Linked DNA regions of Labilibaculum sp. DW002. The protein of the gene in region 2 interacts with the protein of the main gene of each other region in a pairwise test. Links are inferred from orthologs where the notes say so. Each region holds a gene or a part of one and is shown on either strand. Other genes may lie near its edges. The genes, in order: L3049_RS16640 and mrdA.

The links.
Region 1: the proteins of mrdA (region 2) and L3049_RS16640 interact in binary tests that used the Escherichia coli proteins (3 or more experiments, as listed by UniProt). The link is inferred for Labilibaculum sp. DW002 from one-to-one orthologs.

The regions. Positions count from the first base shown.
Region 1 is NZ_JAKJSC010000005.1:50,361-58,071, forward strand. The notes cover bases 2,926-5,960. They hold L3049_RS16640 (penicillin-binding protein 1A), read right to left. Parts: upstream 5,623-5,960; coding sequence 3,229-5,622; downstream 2,926-3,228. Other genes in these bases: L3049_RS16635 (CHAD domain-containing protein), read left to right, coding at 2,926-3,232; L3049_RS16645 (FIST signal transduction protein), read left to right, coding at 5,873-5,960. Also shown: L3049_RS16630 (family 20 glycosylhydrolase), read left to right, coding at 42-2,294; more of L3049_RS16635, read left to right, coding at 2,411-2,925; more of L3049_RS16645, read left to right, coding at 5,961-7,009; L3049_RS16650 (PAS domain-containing hybrid sensor histidine kinase/response regulator), read left to right, coding at 7,015-7,711. UniProt on the Escherichia coli protein: Cell wall formation. Synthesis of cross-linked peptidoglycan from the lipid intermediates.
Region 2 is NZ_JAKJSC010000001.1:2,486,795-2,494,459, forward strand. The notes cover bases 1,746-4,734. They hold mrdA (penicillin-binding protein 2), read right to left. Parts: upstream 4,174-4,734; coding sequence 2,317-4,173; downstream 1,746-2,316. Other genes in these bases: rodA (rod shape-determining protein RodA), read right to left, coding at 1,746-2,301; mreD (rod shape-determining protein MreD), read right to left, coding at 4,191-4,694; mreC (rod shape-determining protein MreC), read right to left, coding at 4,691-4,734. In the rest of the region: L3049_RS09835 (cyclic 2,3-diphosphoglycerate synthase), read right to left, coding at 1-23; L3049_RS09840 (acyl carrier protein phosphodiesterase), read left to right, coding at 300-923; more of rodA, read right to left, coding at 877-1,745; more of mreC, read right to left, coding at 4,735-5,518; L3049_RS09865 (rod shape-determining protein), read right to left, coding at 5,565-6,587; purH (bifunctional phosphoribosylaminoimidazolecarboxamide formyltransferase/IMP cyclohydrolase), read right to left, coding at 6,618-7,665. UniProt on the Escherichia coli protein: Catalyzes cross-linking of the peptidoglycan cell wall. Responsible for the determination of the rod shape of the cell. Is probably required for lateral peptidoglycan synthesis and maintenance of the correct diameter during lateral and centripetal growth.

The DNA.
Region 1 (7,711 bases), on a different replicon or contig from region 2:
TTCCAAAAGCCAAAGTGAAATAAATTCTAATTATCTATTTTATGAGAACTTCTATTTCGTTCTTGATACTGTTTAGTATGCAAGTTATGAATACTTCTACCGCAATTGCTCAAGCTAATAAATCTGTAAGTATAATACCAAAACCAGCAAGAATTGTTGAGGCAACTGGTAGCTTATCGCTAAAGGAGGATGTGAAGATATTCTTTTCTGAAGGAGTTGATGATAAGGAAATTCTGCTTTCTTATTTGTCTGATCAGTTAAATGAGTTAACTGGTGTTAGAATTCCTAAAAAAGGAAGCAGAAAACTGCCTGCATCGAATAAAATTATTTTTAAAAAGGTTAATGACCACAATTGGGGAGAAGAAGAGTATTCTTTAATAGTTGATGCTACAGGAGTTTTGATTGAGGCTAAATCTGGAAAAGGATTTTTTTACGGAATACAATCTCTTTTGCAAATAATTCCTATAAATGCTGGTATAAAAATTCCGTATGTAAAGATATTAGATGAGCCAAGATATAAGTATCGAGGTATGCATTTGGATGTTTGCCGACATTTCTTTTCGGTCGATTTTATTAAGAAGTATATCGATTTAATGGCAATGTATAAGATGAATACTTTTCATTGGCATTTAACCGAAGATCAGGGTTGGAGAATCGAGATTAAAAAATATCCTAAACTAACCGATATTGGTGCATGGCGAATTGAAAAGGATGGAACAAGGTATGGTGGTTTCTATACGCAAGATCAAATAAAAGAGATTGTAAAATATGCGTCAGATCGATTCATAACTGTTATTCCAGAGATAGAATTGCCAGGACATTCTGTTGCTGCTCTCTCTGCTTATCCGCATTTAGCTTGTGTTGATGGACCCTTTAATGTGGAAAATGAATGGGGTGTATTTAAAGATGTTTATTGCGCAGGAAAAGAGGGAACATTCTCATTTTTAGAAGATGTACTGTTAGAAGTTATTGATTTATTTCCATCAAAGTACATTCATATTGGTGGTGATGAGTGTCCTAAAACAAATTGGGAATCTTGTGATTTGTGTCAAAAGCGAATGAAAGAAGAAGGCTTAAAAAATGAGCATGAATTGCAATCCTATTTTATTCAGCGAATTGAGAAGTTTTTACTCAGCAAGAATCGTAAGATTATTGGTTGGGATGAGATATTAGAAGGCGGCTTGGCTCCTGAAGCAACAGTTATGTCATGGCGAGGAACAGAAGGCGGTATTGAGGCTGCCAAACAGCATCATGATGTAATTATGACACCTGGATCACATTGTTATTTCGATCATTATCAGGATGATAATTATATTGAGCCTACTGCTATTGGGGGTTTCTCTCCACTACAAAAAGTATATGAATTTGAACCAACGCCTTCAGAATTGAATGAAGATGAGGCAAAATACATATTGGGAGCACAAGCAAATGTTTGGACTGAATATATGCATACATCAGATCGGGTAGAGTACATGATTGCTCCTCGAATTTGTGCTTTGGCAGAAGTTGTATGGTCGGGAAAGGATCAACGAAATTGGAATGATTTTCAAACAAGAATGGGGCATCATTATGAATTGTTACATCAAAAGGACATCAATTCATTTATACAAGCACCGCACGGAGGAGTTAATAAAAATTTCTTTTTCGATCAGATGAAGTTGCCTTTTGAGGTAAAGTTAGAGGATGCCAAAATTCGATATTCTTTGGATGGAACGGATCCTGATGATAATTCTACAATTTACACCAAGCCAGTTGTGTTGAAAAATACAAGTACGATAAAACTACAGACGGTTCATAAATCTGGCTTAACAAGTAAAATTAGAAGTCTGGAGTGCATTAAAATCTCACCATTAGTGTCAGATACAAGCTCAGGACTTGCTACAGGATTAAAGTACAAGATCATTAAGGGGAAATTCAATAATATTGCTGAAATAACGAATGATGAAGTAATGGAGTGTGGAGTTCTCGATAAAATTAAGTTTCCTAAAGATATCGAAGAGGAATTCTATGCTATGGAAATTACTGGATTTATAAAGGTTGATAAAAAAGCAACTTATACCTTTTTTAATTACGCAATAGATCCAACTCAAATTTCTATTGGAAATCAGCTTATCGTAAGTCATGAAGGTCTTAATTCAAGACATGAACGCAGAGGTAGAATACATATGGATGAGGGAATATATCCTATAAAAATTGTGATGATCAAAAATACGCCTTACGCCAATCAACAAGTATCTTGGTGTTCTAATTACTTCGATCAAATACCAATTAAATCAGAAAACCTATTTCATTAAAAAATATTGATCTCCCATTTTCATAATGGGAGATTTTTGTTTGTTTAAAGCTTACTTAAAATGTGTTTTGAGTAATTCTCTGATTTTATGTATCTTGTATATAGATACAGATAAATATGAAAAAAGGAAATACAAATTTAAGTGGGTACTATAGGGAAAAGTTTGATTCTTTTTTAATTTACCTGTCTGTGCTTAAGGATTTAAAGCAAGATGATGTTCATCGATTTAGAGTGTCGGTTAAAAATATCAAAAGCCTTCTTTTATTGGTTGAAGAGATGGATTCGAATACTGAAGAAGGCCTTCAAATGCAGAAACAACTTAATAAACTTTTTAAGTATGCAGGTAGTTTAAGAACCGTTCAAATTAGTACTGATTTGTTAAAGGAGAGTTCTTTTGAGATTGACCCAGAGATTTTTCAGTATCTGGAGACTCAAAAAGAGAATGCAATTCAAAAATTAGTAAAGCAAATTCATCAATTCAATATCCCAAAGTTTAAGAAACGAGCTATGCAAATTTGTATAGCCATTGATCAGATGGATTTCTCCACAATCAAAGATTTAACTGATAGAATAATTCATGATGAATTAGAAATTGTACGTAAATTATTTAATTCTTCTCATGGAGAAGATTATCATCATGAAATTAGAAAATTACTAAAAATAGTCAAGGGCTTGCATCATCTGATATTATCAAATGGCGAAGATGAAGACAGGCAAATTGCCGTTGAAATTGTAAACCAAACAGAAAGTTCTTTAGGTCATTGGCATGATTATAAGGTGTTAGATGATTATCTTACTTGCATGGAGTCAGAGTTTTCACGAACTGACATTAAACGTTTGATTAAGAGTATTAAAAATAGGAATACCAAAATTAAATTAGAACTGAAAAATAAATCTGATAAACTGCTTCGAGAAAACTTTAGATCAATTAATAATTAATTTTTACGCTTAAAAATATTTTTAATTTTTTGATAAATAGATTTCTTCTCTTTTTTACGTTTTTCCTTTCTTTCTTTGCGTTTCATTAATTTGTCACGATCAGTGGCCTCTACTCCAAATATCTTATCAAAAATATTTGTGTTTTCAGGAAGGTAGTGAGGGATTTCTAATTGAGCTAAAATATCACTATCTGGCTCTACAATGCGGGCATTTGTGTAATGTCTAAAATTTCTATTTTTGCTCAGTTTATGAAGGAATTTTCCATAAATTGGTAATGCCATGCTTGCACCTTGTCCTAAACTTAGAGAGTTAAAGTGTACTCTCATATCTTCTGCGCCCACCCAAGCTCCAGCTACTAAATTTGAGTTGTAACCAACATACCAACCATCTGCTTGAACTTGTGTTGTTCCTGTTTTTCCAGCCAAGTCTCCTTGTAGTCCATAAATAGAACGTAATGTTTTACCTGTTCCATCATTTACAACAGCTTGTAGCATATGGTTTAAAATATCTGCATTTTGAGGAGAAAGTACATATCTGTCTTCCTCTCGTTTAGATTTAAGATCAACAATTAGTTTTCCTTTATTATCCTCAATTTTTGAAATGTAATATGGATCGCTATGAACTCCTCTATTAGCAAGGGTAGCATAGACTTGTATCATCTCAAATAAAGAAATGTTAGCCGTTCCTAAGGCCAATGATGGTACTTTTGGAAGATTACTTTCAATTCCCATTTCTTCAGCCAAAACAATTGTGTTTCGAATACCTGTCTCAAGCAGAACATCTACTGCAATTGTATTCACCGACTCAGCTAAAGCTCCTTCCATACTGTAACTGCCTTCGTACAAATTATCTGCATTTCGAGGCGACCAATCATCATATTCTTTGTATACTTTTCGTTCATTCTTTAAATATTCAAAAGGCGATATTCCTTCATCAATAGCGGCTGCATAAACAATTGGTTTAAATATCGAACCAACTTGTCGTTTTGCCTTTACATGATCATATTTAAAGTGATCAAAACTAACACCACCAACCCAGGCTTTTATTTTCCCACTTCTAGGTTCCATCGCTAAAAATCCAGTGTTTAAGATTTGAGCATAATGTTTAAGTGAGTCTAGTGGAGAAATTTTAACTTCTTTATCGCCCTGCCATGTGAATATTTTCATATTCACTTTTGTATTAAAAACCTTATCGATTTCTTTCGCTGATTTTCCTTTGCTAATAAGTCGTTTGTAACGAATTGATCGTTTTTTTGCATCCTCTATTACGCCATTATCATTACCCCAAGGAGCTTTCTTCCCCCAATGCTGTTTAAATAGCGATTGCAGAGATTTCATGTGTTCAGCAACCGCTTCTTCTGCATTTCTCTGCATTCTTGCATCAAGAGTTGTAATAATGTTTAAGCCATCTCGGTAGATGTCATAAAAAGTCCCGTCTTCTTTAGGATAGTCTTTTAATATTTTGTTGGTCTCGATTCTAATTCTTTCACGAAGATAAGAGGCCAAGCCTTTGTTCGTAGACTGTTTTTGATATTGAATTTTTAAAGGTCGTGCTTGAAGTTCTTTTAATCTATTTTGAGATATAAATTCATATTTAGCCATCTGACTCAATACAGTATTCCTTCTTCTCTTAGATCTTTCTGGATGAAGCCTAGGATTGTAAGACGTAGGTGCTTTAAGCATTCCGATTAAGGTGGCACATTCATGAATTTGCAATTGATGTGCAGGCTTACTAAAGAATTGACGAGAGGCACTTTCAATTCCAAAAACATTTTCCCCAAATGAAACCGTATTTAGGTACAATTGCAAAATCTCTTTTTTGGAATATATTTTTTCTAGTCGGGAAGCAGTTATCGCTTCTTTTAATTTATTAACGGGCATGCTAAAAGGCCCAAAGTTTCTTCTCGGATATAGGTTTTTTGATAATTGTTGACTCAGGGTACTTCCGCCACCAGCACTTTTATTGCGCATGATCAACGATTTTACTAAAACTCGTAACAAGCTTCTTTGATCTACCCCTTGATGTTCGTAAAAACGTGCATCTTCCGTAGCTATCAGCGCATTTATTGCATCAGGAGTGATATCTTTAAAATTGACATTGGTTCTGTTCTCAGCATATACACGACCTAGAATTACGCCATCTCCGGAGTAAATTTCAGATGCGTTTGCATTTTTAATACTTTTTAAAGTATAATAATCTGGCAATTTTCCCCATGCTCCAATGTAAACGCTTCCAAATAATAGTGCAATAAAAAATGAGGCGACAAGAAATCCAAGGACTGCGAAGCGTATCAAATAGTTCGTGAATGAACGTTTAGTAGAGCCTTTCTTTTTGCTGATTTTTTTCTTTTTGGAGCTTGTTTTTCTTTTGCTCGTAATAGTCTTTGCCATGCTTATACAGTCTTCGAATTTAAGTAATAACGAAAAGTTGCCTCAAAGATTATAAAAATCATGAACTCTATTGAGAAATTTAACATTAAATTTAATCAATAGTGTGTCTTTTTTTCGTAATTTAATGTAACGGTATAAAATTAGATGCGTACAGCTGTATTGACCAGTGTTAATGATTTTGATGTAAACAATAGTAAAATGGAGATGTAATGAGCTTCTCTGTTTGATTATACTTAAAAGGAGAAGGAGAATGAAAGTAGATAGAGTTATCATAAAATCAAAACGAGATTTTGTAAACTTAGAACGGATTCAAATAAAACCAAACCTGCTTTTTATTTTCGGAGATAGGGAATTGTTATGTGATCAGAATTTTCAAGAAATACTTGATCGAAATTTTTCAGATGTTATCAAATTTGGTTGTTCTAGTGCTGGTGAAATAATGGGCTTGGAAGTGCATGAGAGATCCATTACAATTACGGCCGTTGAATTTGAATTGACAGAGATAAAAATAGAGGATGTATTGTTAACGAACTACAAGAATAGTGTAGAGTGTGGTGAAGTCCTTTGTGAAAAGTTTAAAAAGGATGGTCTGAAACATATTATGGTTCTAAGTGATGGTGTTAATGTGAATGGTGCTTGTTTAGTTGAAGGAATACAAAATAAATTGCCAAATGGAATTGCTGTAACAGGTGGTTTAGCAGGTGATGGTGTTGATTTCAATAAAACATTTGTATACGATAAATTGGGTAAACCAATAGAAAACTGTGTTAGTGCAATTGGCTTTTATGGAAATTCGTTAGATGTGGCTTATGGTTCGAATGGTGGATGGAATAGCTTTGGTTTAGAAAGGCTAGTGACCAAATCGAAAGGTAATGTTCTTTATGAAGTAGATAATCAGCCCGCATTATTATTGTATAAAGAGTTTTTAGGTGAAAAGGTAAATGAATTACCTGCTGCAGGATTACTTTTTCCGCTAAGTTTACGCCAAAATGATAAAGAAGAGCCGGTTGTAAGAACAATTCATGGTGTTAATGATGAGGATCAGAGTTTGGTGTTTGCGGGGAATATTCCTGAAGGGTCATATGTGAAATTGATGAAAGCAAATGTAGATCGATTGATTAATGGAGCTGAGTTATCCGCTGAAGCAAGTATTGAAATGATTGGTAAAGGAGAATCTGAATTGGCTATATTAATAAGTTGTGTTGGCCGCAGGTTGGTTTTAAAACAATTGGTTGAAGAGGAAGTTGAGGCGGTGTCGGAGGTGCTTGGAAATCAGGCTAAAATCACTGGTTTTTATTCTTATGGTGAGATTGCACCATTTAAAGATGGAAGCGCCTCTGTATTGCATAATCAAACCATGACAGTTACTACATTTTCAGAAAAATAGATTGTATGCATCGATTATTAAAAAGACAAATTCGGAAGTATTTATCTATAGAACAGGAAGGGCAACTTTCTGAATTTTTAAATGCAGTGGATGAGGCATATCTCGGGTTTGATTCTGATTTAGGACATTTGGAGAATATTCTGGAAAAAAGTTCTCAAGAGCTTTTTAAAGCAAATCAAGAGTTGAAAAAGGCGGTGGTTTCTAAGACGGAAGAGATTGAAAAAACACATTCGAAACTAGAATCTGTTGTGAATAATGTTAACGAAGTGATATTTCAAACCAATTCGGAAGGTGAATGGATTTATTTAAATCCAATGTGGGAGAAAATTACTGGCTTTAAGATAGATAGCAGTATTGGTCGTAAAACATTTGATTTTATTCACCCTTTGGATATTGAAGGGTGTAAAAATAAAGTTCGAGAGTTAATCTCAGGTGGAATTCATCGTGGGTTTAATGAGCTTAGACTGTTAACCAATGAAGGAAGTTTTGTTTGGTGTGAGTTGACGGTAAGAGCAACATCTGATGTGGATGGAAATATTAATGGGCTTACAGGAACATTTAAAGATATTTCAGAGCGAAAGAGATTGGAACTTGAGAACAAGAAAAATGAAGAAAAGTATAAGTTAATATTTGAAAAGTCATCGGTTGCATACTTGGTAATTAAGAAAGCACAATTTATAGAATGTAATCAAGCTTGTTTGG
Region 2 (7,665 bases):
ATAATTACCTTCCTTTTAGTCATAACTTCTTTTTCTTTAGTTAAAAATTAGTATTAGGTATGATTACATAAATTATGAACATTAACACAAAACAGCTAATTTTTAAACAGATAAATCACTCAAACACTGACTGTTGCTTAACACGACTTTAAAAATTGACATTCTCAGAAAAGAGTCTTAACTTATTTAGTTATGCCAATTAATTAAACTTCATTCGTAAAGACATCAACAAAAAAGAAACAAAACACAGTTTACAATTCTGATATATTGGCTACTTTCGATAAAATAGAAAATGAAACATGAACTTTTTAGCACATCAATATCTTTCTGGAGAGTCGGAGAAAATAAAGTTGGGGAATTTTATTGGAGACTATATAAAAGGTCGTAAGTACCAAAACTACCACTCGGAAGTTCAAAAAGGTATTTTACTTCATCGAAACATAGATCATTTCACAGATCATCATCCAATAACATTAAATAGCTCAAAAAGGCTTAAAAAAGGGTACAGGAGATATTCTGGAGTTGTTGTTGATATGATTTATGATCATTTCTTGGCAAAAAACTGGAATTCTTACCACAGCGAAACAATTTCGAGTTTTGTTAATTTATCTCATGAAGTGTTAATCAGAAATTACTTAACACTCCCTAATCGAGTAAAACTTTTTCTACCATTCATGATTCAGAGCAGAAGAATGGAAAGTTATGCAAGTCTTGATGGATTGCAAACCGCATTGCAAATAATGGCCAAACACACAAGCCTTCCAAACGAATCGGATTACGCAATTGAAACGCTAACAAATGAATATGATGAATTTGAAAACGAATTTAATCTCTTCATGAAGGATTTAATTGAATACGTTCGTAACGAACACTTAATTAACGTAGCAACTCCATACGGTTGGCATCTAAACGAAGGAAAATAAACAACAAAATTGTAAAAGACCATAAAGAAGATCCTCCATAACTAAAGAATGGCAATGGAATTCCAATTACAGGCGCTAAGCCAATGGTCATACCAACATTTATAGCCAGATGGAAAAATAAAATACAGGCAACACCATATCCGTAAATTCTACTAAAGGGTGATCGCTGTCGTTCTGCTAAAAACAAAAGTCTAATTATTAACAAGAGCAGAAGAAATAAAACTACACTAGAGCCTATAAATCCCCATTCCTCACCTACCGTACAGAAAATAAAATCTGTACTTTGCTCAGGTACGAATTTAAATTTTGTTTGCGTACCATTCAAGAATCCTTTCCCCGCAAAACCACCAGAACCAATCGCTATTTTTGATTGAGCTACATTATATCCTGCTCCATAAGGATCCGATTCGACACCCAACAATTCATTTATTCGTGTTCTCTGATGAGCCTCCAAAATATTATCAAAAATATAGCTTACAGAGAAAGTATAAAAGATACTTCCAATTGCAATTGCAAAAACCCAAATTGCATTCTTAAGGCGATTTTTATAGATGTAGTATAAAAATGGAATTGTATTTAAAACGATAGACATTAACAAAATAATATAGGCTGATAATTCCATTTTAAACAAGTAGGAAATCCCCCATACAAGTCCATAACCAATAGATATTGTAGCCAAGCCAAAAAGAACATTTCTCCAACTTACCCCCATAAATTTTAGGCATAAAAAAGAGCCGGCAATCATGAAAAGTAGCACATACAACTTAGCCATTACTAGTGTAAAAACAAACAAAACAATGGCTAAAAACCCAAGAAATAAAACAATTCCAGATAAACCTTCTCGGTATAAAACTAGTATGAAAACGGTATAAACCAGAGCAGATCCAGCATCATTTTGAAATATAATTAAAACTGCTGGCGTAAATAATATGATGCCCGAAATCACAAGCGATTTAAACTTGTGAATTTTGAAATTAAACTGACTTATGTAACGAGATATAGCTAAACAGGTTGCAAACTTTGCGAATTCAGCAGGCTGAAAGCGAACTGGCCCTAGTTGAAACCAAGATCGAGCACCATTTACCTCTCTACCAAATAGTAAAACGGCAATTAAGAGAAAAATCATGGTGAGATAAGTAGGATAAGCAAAAGCTGAAAAAAACTTTCCTTCAATAATCAGAATAACAATGGCCAAAAAAAATGCAGCTCCAATCCATATCAATTGCTTACCGTAGCGTTGAGTAGCATCGAAAATACTCTGATGATCTTCGTTGTAAACTGCTGCATATATATTTATCCACCCTAAAAAAACCAGCAGAACATACATGAATATTGTCCACCAATCTAAATTCTTTATTAAGCTTACTCTTCTGGTCATTCTATATTCCGTTTTCTAGTTTGCAGTATTTTTCTTGGGTTTCTTTGCACTGATTAAATCAGCTTCCAACATTCGTTTCTCAAGGTATTTTTTATTCTCGGAGATTTCACCTTTAAGATATTTTTCAATCATTAAACCTGAAATAGGTGCTCCGTATCTGGCACCCCATACACCATTCTCAACATAAACAACAATGGCAATCTTTGGATCGTCTTTAGGAGCAAATGCTACATATACAGAGTGATCATCTCCATGAGGATTTTGTACGGTTCCCGTTTTTCCACATACGCGAATATCTTTTATTGCTGAAGAACGACCGGTACTACCTTCTCCACCATGAACAACCAAATCCATACCTTCAATTACAGGATCAAAATTTACTGAATCGATACTAGTATGCTTCTTTTCTAAATACTTTTCATCTATGGCTCCATCATTACCAACTGATTTTACGATATGGGGAACGTAATAATAGCCGCGATTGGCTATTGCTGCAACCATATTCGCCATTTGCATTGGTGTTATCATCAATTCCCCTTGCCCAATAGACAAAGAAATTACATTTAAAGCACGCCAATTTTTTCTTTTGTATTTTTCTTGATAAGTCTTGTTGGTAGGAACATCACCCGATCTTTCATAGGGCAAATCTGTACCCAAAACACTTCCTAAACCAAATGAGGTTACATGTTTTCTCCAAGCTTCATAACCTTTCTGAACGGAACCAAACTTTGGACTCTCTAATATATATCTAAACACATTTGCATAGTAGGCATTACACGAATGCATAATGGAATTACGAAGATCTAATGGTGATTTGTGAGCATGACAGCCCATTGTAAAATTTCCAATGTGATAACCACTATAGCATTCGAATTTTGTAGATGGACTAATCACTTTTTCTTGCAAGCCTATTAAGGCATTTACAAGCTTAAAAATTGAACCTGGAGGATAACTTGCCTGCATTGCCCTATCGTATAGAGGCTTTAATGAATCGTTTTGAACCAAGCTTCTGTAATTCTTATTCATGGCTCTACCAACAAACATACTAGGATCGTAGGTCGGACTTGATATTTTTGCTAAAATTTCTCCGCTAGCAGGTTCAATTGCAACAATTCCACCTTTTTTATTTTGCATTAATTGCTCACCATATTCTTGCAAATCAATATCTAAAGTTGTGTAAATATTTTTTCCAGAAACAGGCTTCTTGTCAAACTTTCCTCCTTTATACGAACCTTGAGAACGGTTGTAAACATCAACCCAATTAATTTTTACGCCTTTTTCTCCTCTAAGATCTCTTTCAAATGTTCCCTCAATTCCACTTTTCCCAATGTAATCTCCTTGGCGAAAATATTTATCTCTTTTAATTTCTTGATTATTTACTTCTCCAAGATAACCTAATGCATGAGCTGCATTTTTCATTGGATATTTTCGTAAAGTTCTTGTCTGAACGAAAAAACCAGGGAACTTGTATAATTTCTCTTGAAGAACGGCATATCGTTCCGAAGACAATTGCTTTAAGAAAATAGAAGCTTTCCGGCTAGAATAGTTTTTAGCTTTCTCTATTTTTTTAATTAAATCTTTCTTTTCAATATCCAATAAAGAACAAAAATCTAGAGTGTCAAAATCACTTAATTGACGAGGAATTAACATCAAATCGTAAGCAGCTTGATTGTAAACTATTAATTTGCCATTTCGATCATAGATCAATCCGCGAGCAGGATATTGGGTAACATGCCTTTGAGAATTGTTTTCGGCTGATTGTTTGTAAGTATCATCTGATATTTGAAGATTAAACAGACGAATAATAAAGATGAGAACTACAAGAATGAATATTCCCCCAATAATATACTTTCGGTTTGAAAAATTATTCATTTTAGGATGTTATTAATCTATTTCTTGAACATTAAGAACTGAGATGTCACCAATAAAGTTAAGGTAAAAAAGGCACTAAAAATGATTCTAATAATAGTTTCACTTAAATTCGAGAAAGAAAATACCTCAATAAAAAACAAAAAACTATGATGTGCTAAAACCAATGCAATGCAATATTTAAAGAACCAAGCAAATCCATAATGAAAAACGCCAGGTCTAGTTCCCTGTTCGTATCCATCCCTTACCGATAAATAGTTTAAGACATAAGGACGTAAGTAAGCCATAAAAACACTTGCAGATGCATGCATTCCTAATGTATTCGAAAAAATATCGACGCTTAAGCCTAAGAAAAAAGACAGCACCAACAAAACCCAGTTCGGTGTTTCGAAAGGTAGCAAAAGAATAAAAAGAACATATACATAAGGGTTAATAAAACCACTTATTTGAATATTGTTTAAAATAGCTACTTGAATAAAGACAAGTATCACAAATCGTAATGTATTTTTTAAGATTTGATTCATTTGACTTCTCCTTTCTCCAATTGAATACGTTCTGTTTTCATCAAGTCACCAATCACTTTAACGTAAGATATTCCTTTAAAATCATTGGAAAGATCAATAACTACATCATGAAAATTTCCGCCAGATTCGGGTAAAACCTTTTGAACTGTTCCCAACAATATCCCTTCAGGAAAAATAGACGAATAACCACTTGTTACAATGGTATCACCTACCTGAATTTGCACGTGAAATGGAATTTCATATAGGCGAGCCGTTTTATAGTTTTTACCATCCCAGGTAAGAGAACCAAAATAATTGTTCTTCTTAATTTTAGCTGATACTCTAATTCGACTGTTTAACAAAGAAATTGCTGTTGAAAAATTGTCAGAAACACTATTGATTACCCCTACAACTCCATTATCGGTAACAACAGCCATTTCGGGCTTAATACCATGTATTTTCCCTTTGTTAAGCGTAATGTAATTTAGCTGCTTATTAACGGAGTTATTGATGATTTTAGCTGTACGATAGATGTACTGTTGCTGATACAGTGAATCATTATAGAGATGTGAAGAATCGACTGAAACCTTAAACGATTCAGCCAAAATATTTTTCAATTTTGTATTTTCTCTATTTAATTGTTCATTGGTTTCGGCCAAAGCCAAATAATCGGTTGTAGAAGAAACCCGATCATAAATGGACCCAGTAACAACATTACTGGAGTTCAGGAATTCTGTTTTTTGATAATTATTGTAGCTAACCAACAATAACAAGCAAAAAATTTCAATTACAACAAACAAGATCGTAAAATGAAATCTTACGATGAAATGTAATAAATTCTTCATTCAAAAATTCGAATCCCTGTTAAACCAAAATAAGTTTCATTCCTGATTATCTCATTAGGAATGAGAAATTATTCACATTTTTAAGAGCAACACCTGTTCCTCTTGCAACAGCTCTCAAAGGATCTTCAGCAATATGGAATGGAATATTTAGTTTGTTCATCAAACGCTTATCTAGGCCACGAAGTAGCGCACCACCACCAGCTAGGTAAATTCCACGGTTTACAATATCTGCGTACAATTCAGGAGGTGTTTGCTCCAATGCGCTTAGAATTGCAATCTCAATTTTAGAGATCGATTTTTCCAGACAATGTGCAATCTCCTGATATGAAACAGGAATCTCAATTGGAAGAGCTGTCATCTGATTTGGTCCTTGAACACGGAAATCAGTTGGTGGTTCTTCTAATTCAGAAAGTGCAGACCCAACATGAATCTTGATATCTTCAGCTGTACGCTCACCAATTTTGATATTGTGTTGATGACGCATGTATTCTTGAATATCAGCAGTTAAATCATCACCAGCAATACGAATAGATTTATTCGTAACAATACCTCCAAGTGAGATAACCGCAATTTCAGTTGTACCACCTCCTATATCCACGACCATGTTTCCTTCAGGGGCTTCAACATCGATTCCAATACCAATAGCAGCAGCCATTGGCTCATAAATCATGTAAACATCTCTACCTCCGGCATGTTCCGATGAGTCACGAACGGCACGCATTTCAACCTCGGTACTACCCGATGGAATACATATTACCATTCTTAACGAAGGAGGAAACAGACGTGGTTTTTTGTTGATCATTTTGATCATCCCACGAATCATTTGTTCGGCAGCATTAAAGTCTGCAATTACACCATCGCGTAGCGGACGGATTGTACGAAGATTATCGTGAGTTTTACCTTGCATTTGGCGTGCTTTCTCGCCAATAGCTACCATCTTCTCGGTGCGTCGGTCTAATGCCACAATCGAAGGCTCGTCAACCACAATCTTATCATCGCAAATGATGATTGTGTTTGCCGTTCCCAGGTCGATGGCAATTTCCTGTGTCATGAATGAAAAAAATCCCATATAGTCGTTATATTTCTCTGTTATCTTATTTTAATGTTTAAAGTGACGCATTCCAGTAAACACCATCGCAATACCATATTTATTGGCTAAGTCGATAGATTCCTGATCGCGAATTGAACCTCCAGGTTGAATGATTGCTGTAATTCCTGCTTCGTTTGCAGCTTCAACACAATCGCCGAAAGGGAAAAAGGCATCTGATGCCATAGCACTTCCTTTGATGTTTTCGCCACCTTGACGAATTGCATTTTCTAAAGCCCAAATGCGACTAACTTGTCCTGGCCCAACACCAGTTGTAGTCTTGTCCTTAGCAATTGCAATACCATTCGATTTAGCATGTTTCACTGCTTTCCAAGCAAACATTAAATCTTCCATTTCTTTTTCTGATGGCTGACGTTCTGTTACAACTTTCAACTCATCCTTAATTAATTTCTGATCTTGTTCCTGGATTAATAATCCTCCCAGCACAGTACGTGCTTTAAAGGTTGAATATCCGGTTTTTAAGATTTCCGGAAGCTCCAATAATCTTACATTCTTTTTCTTGGTTAATATCTCAAGTGCTTCAGCACTGAATGATGGAGCAACAATAACTTCTAAGAAGATTTTGTTCATAATTTCAGCTGTTGCAGCATCAATCTCACGGTTTGAAGCAACAATACCTCCGAAGATTGAAACAGGATCAGCCTCATAAGCTTTCTTAAATGCTTCAGCGATAGTTTCGGCACTACCAATTCCACACGGATTAGCATGCTTAGCTGCAACAATAGTCGGCTCGCTGTATTCTTTTAATGTTTCAAGAGCACCATCGGTGTCACCAATATTGTTGTATGAAAGTTCCTTACCATGAAGCTTGTTTGCTGCAGTAAGTGTTCCTTCAGTTTCTTTAATTTGAGCATAGAAACTAGCTTGCTGATGTGGGTTTTCACCATATCTTAAATCTTGCTTCTTCTCGTAAGTTAAAGTGATCGTATCCGGAGATTTAATATCCAGTTTAGTGTTGAAATAGTTTGAAATTAAAGCATCGTAGTGTGCAGTATGTTGAAATACTTTAGCTGCTAAGTACTCTTTAGTTTCGAAACTA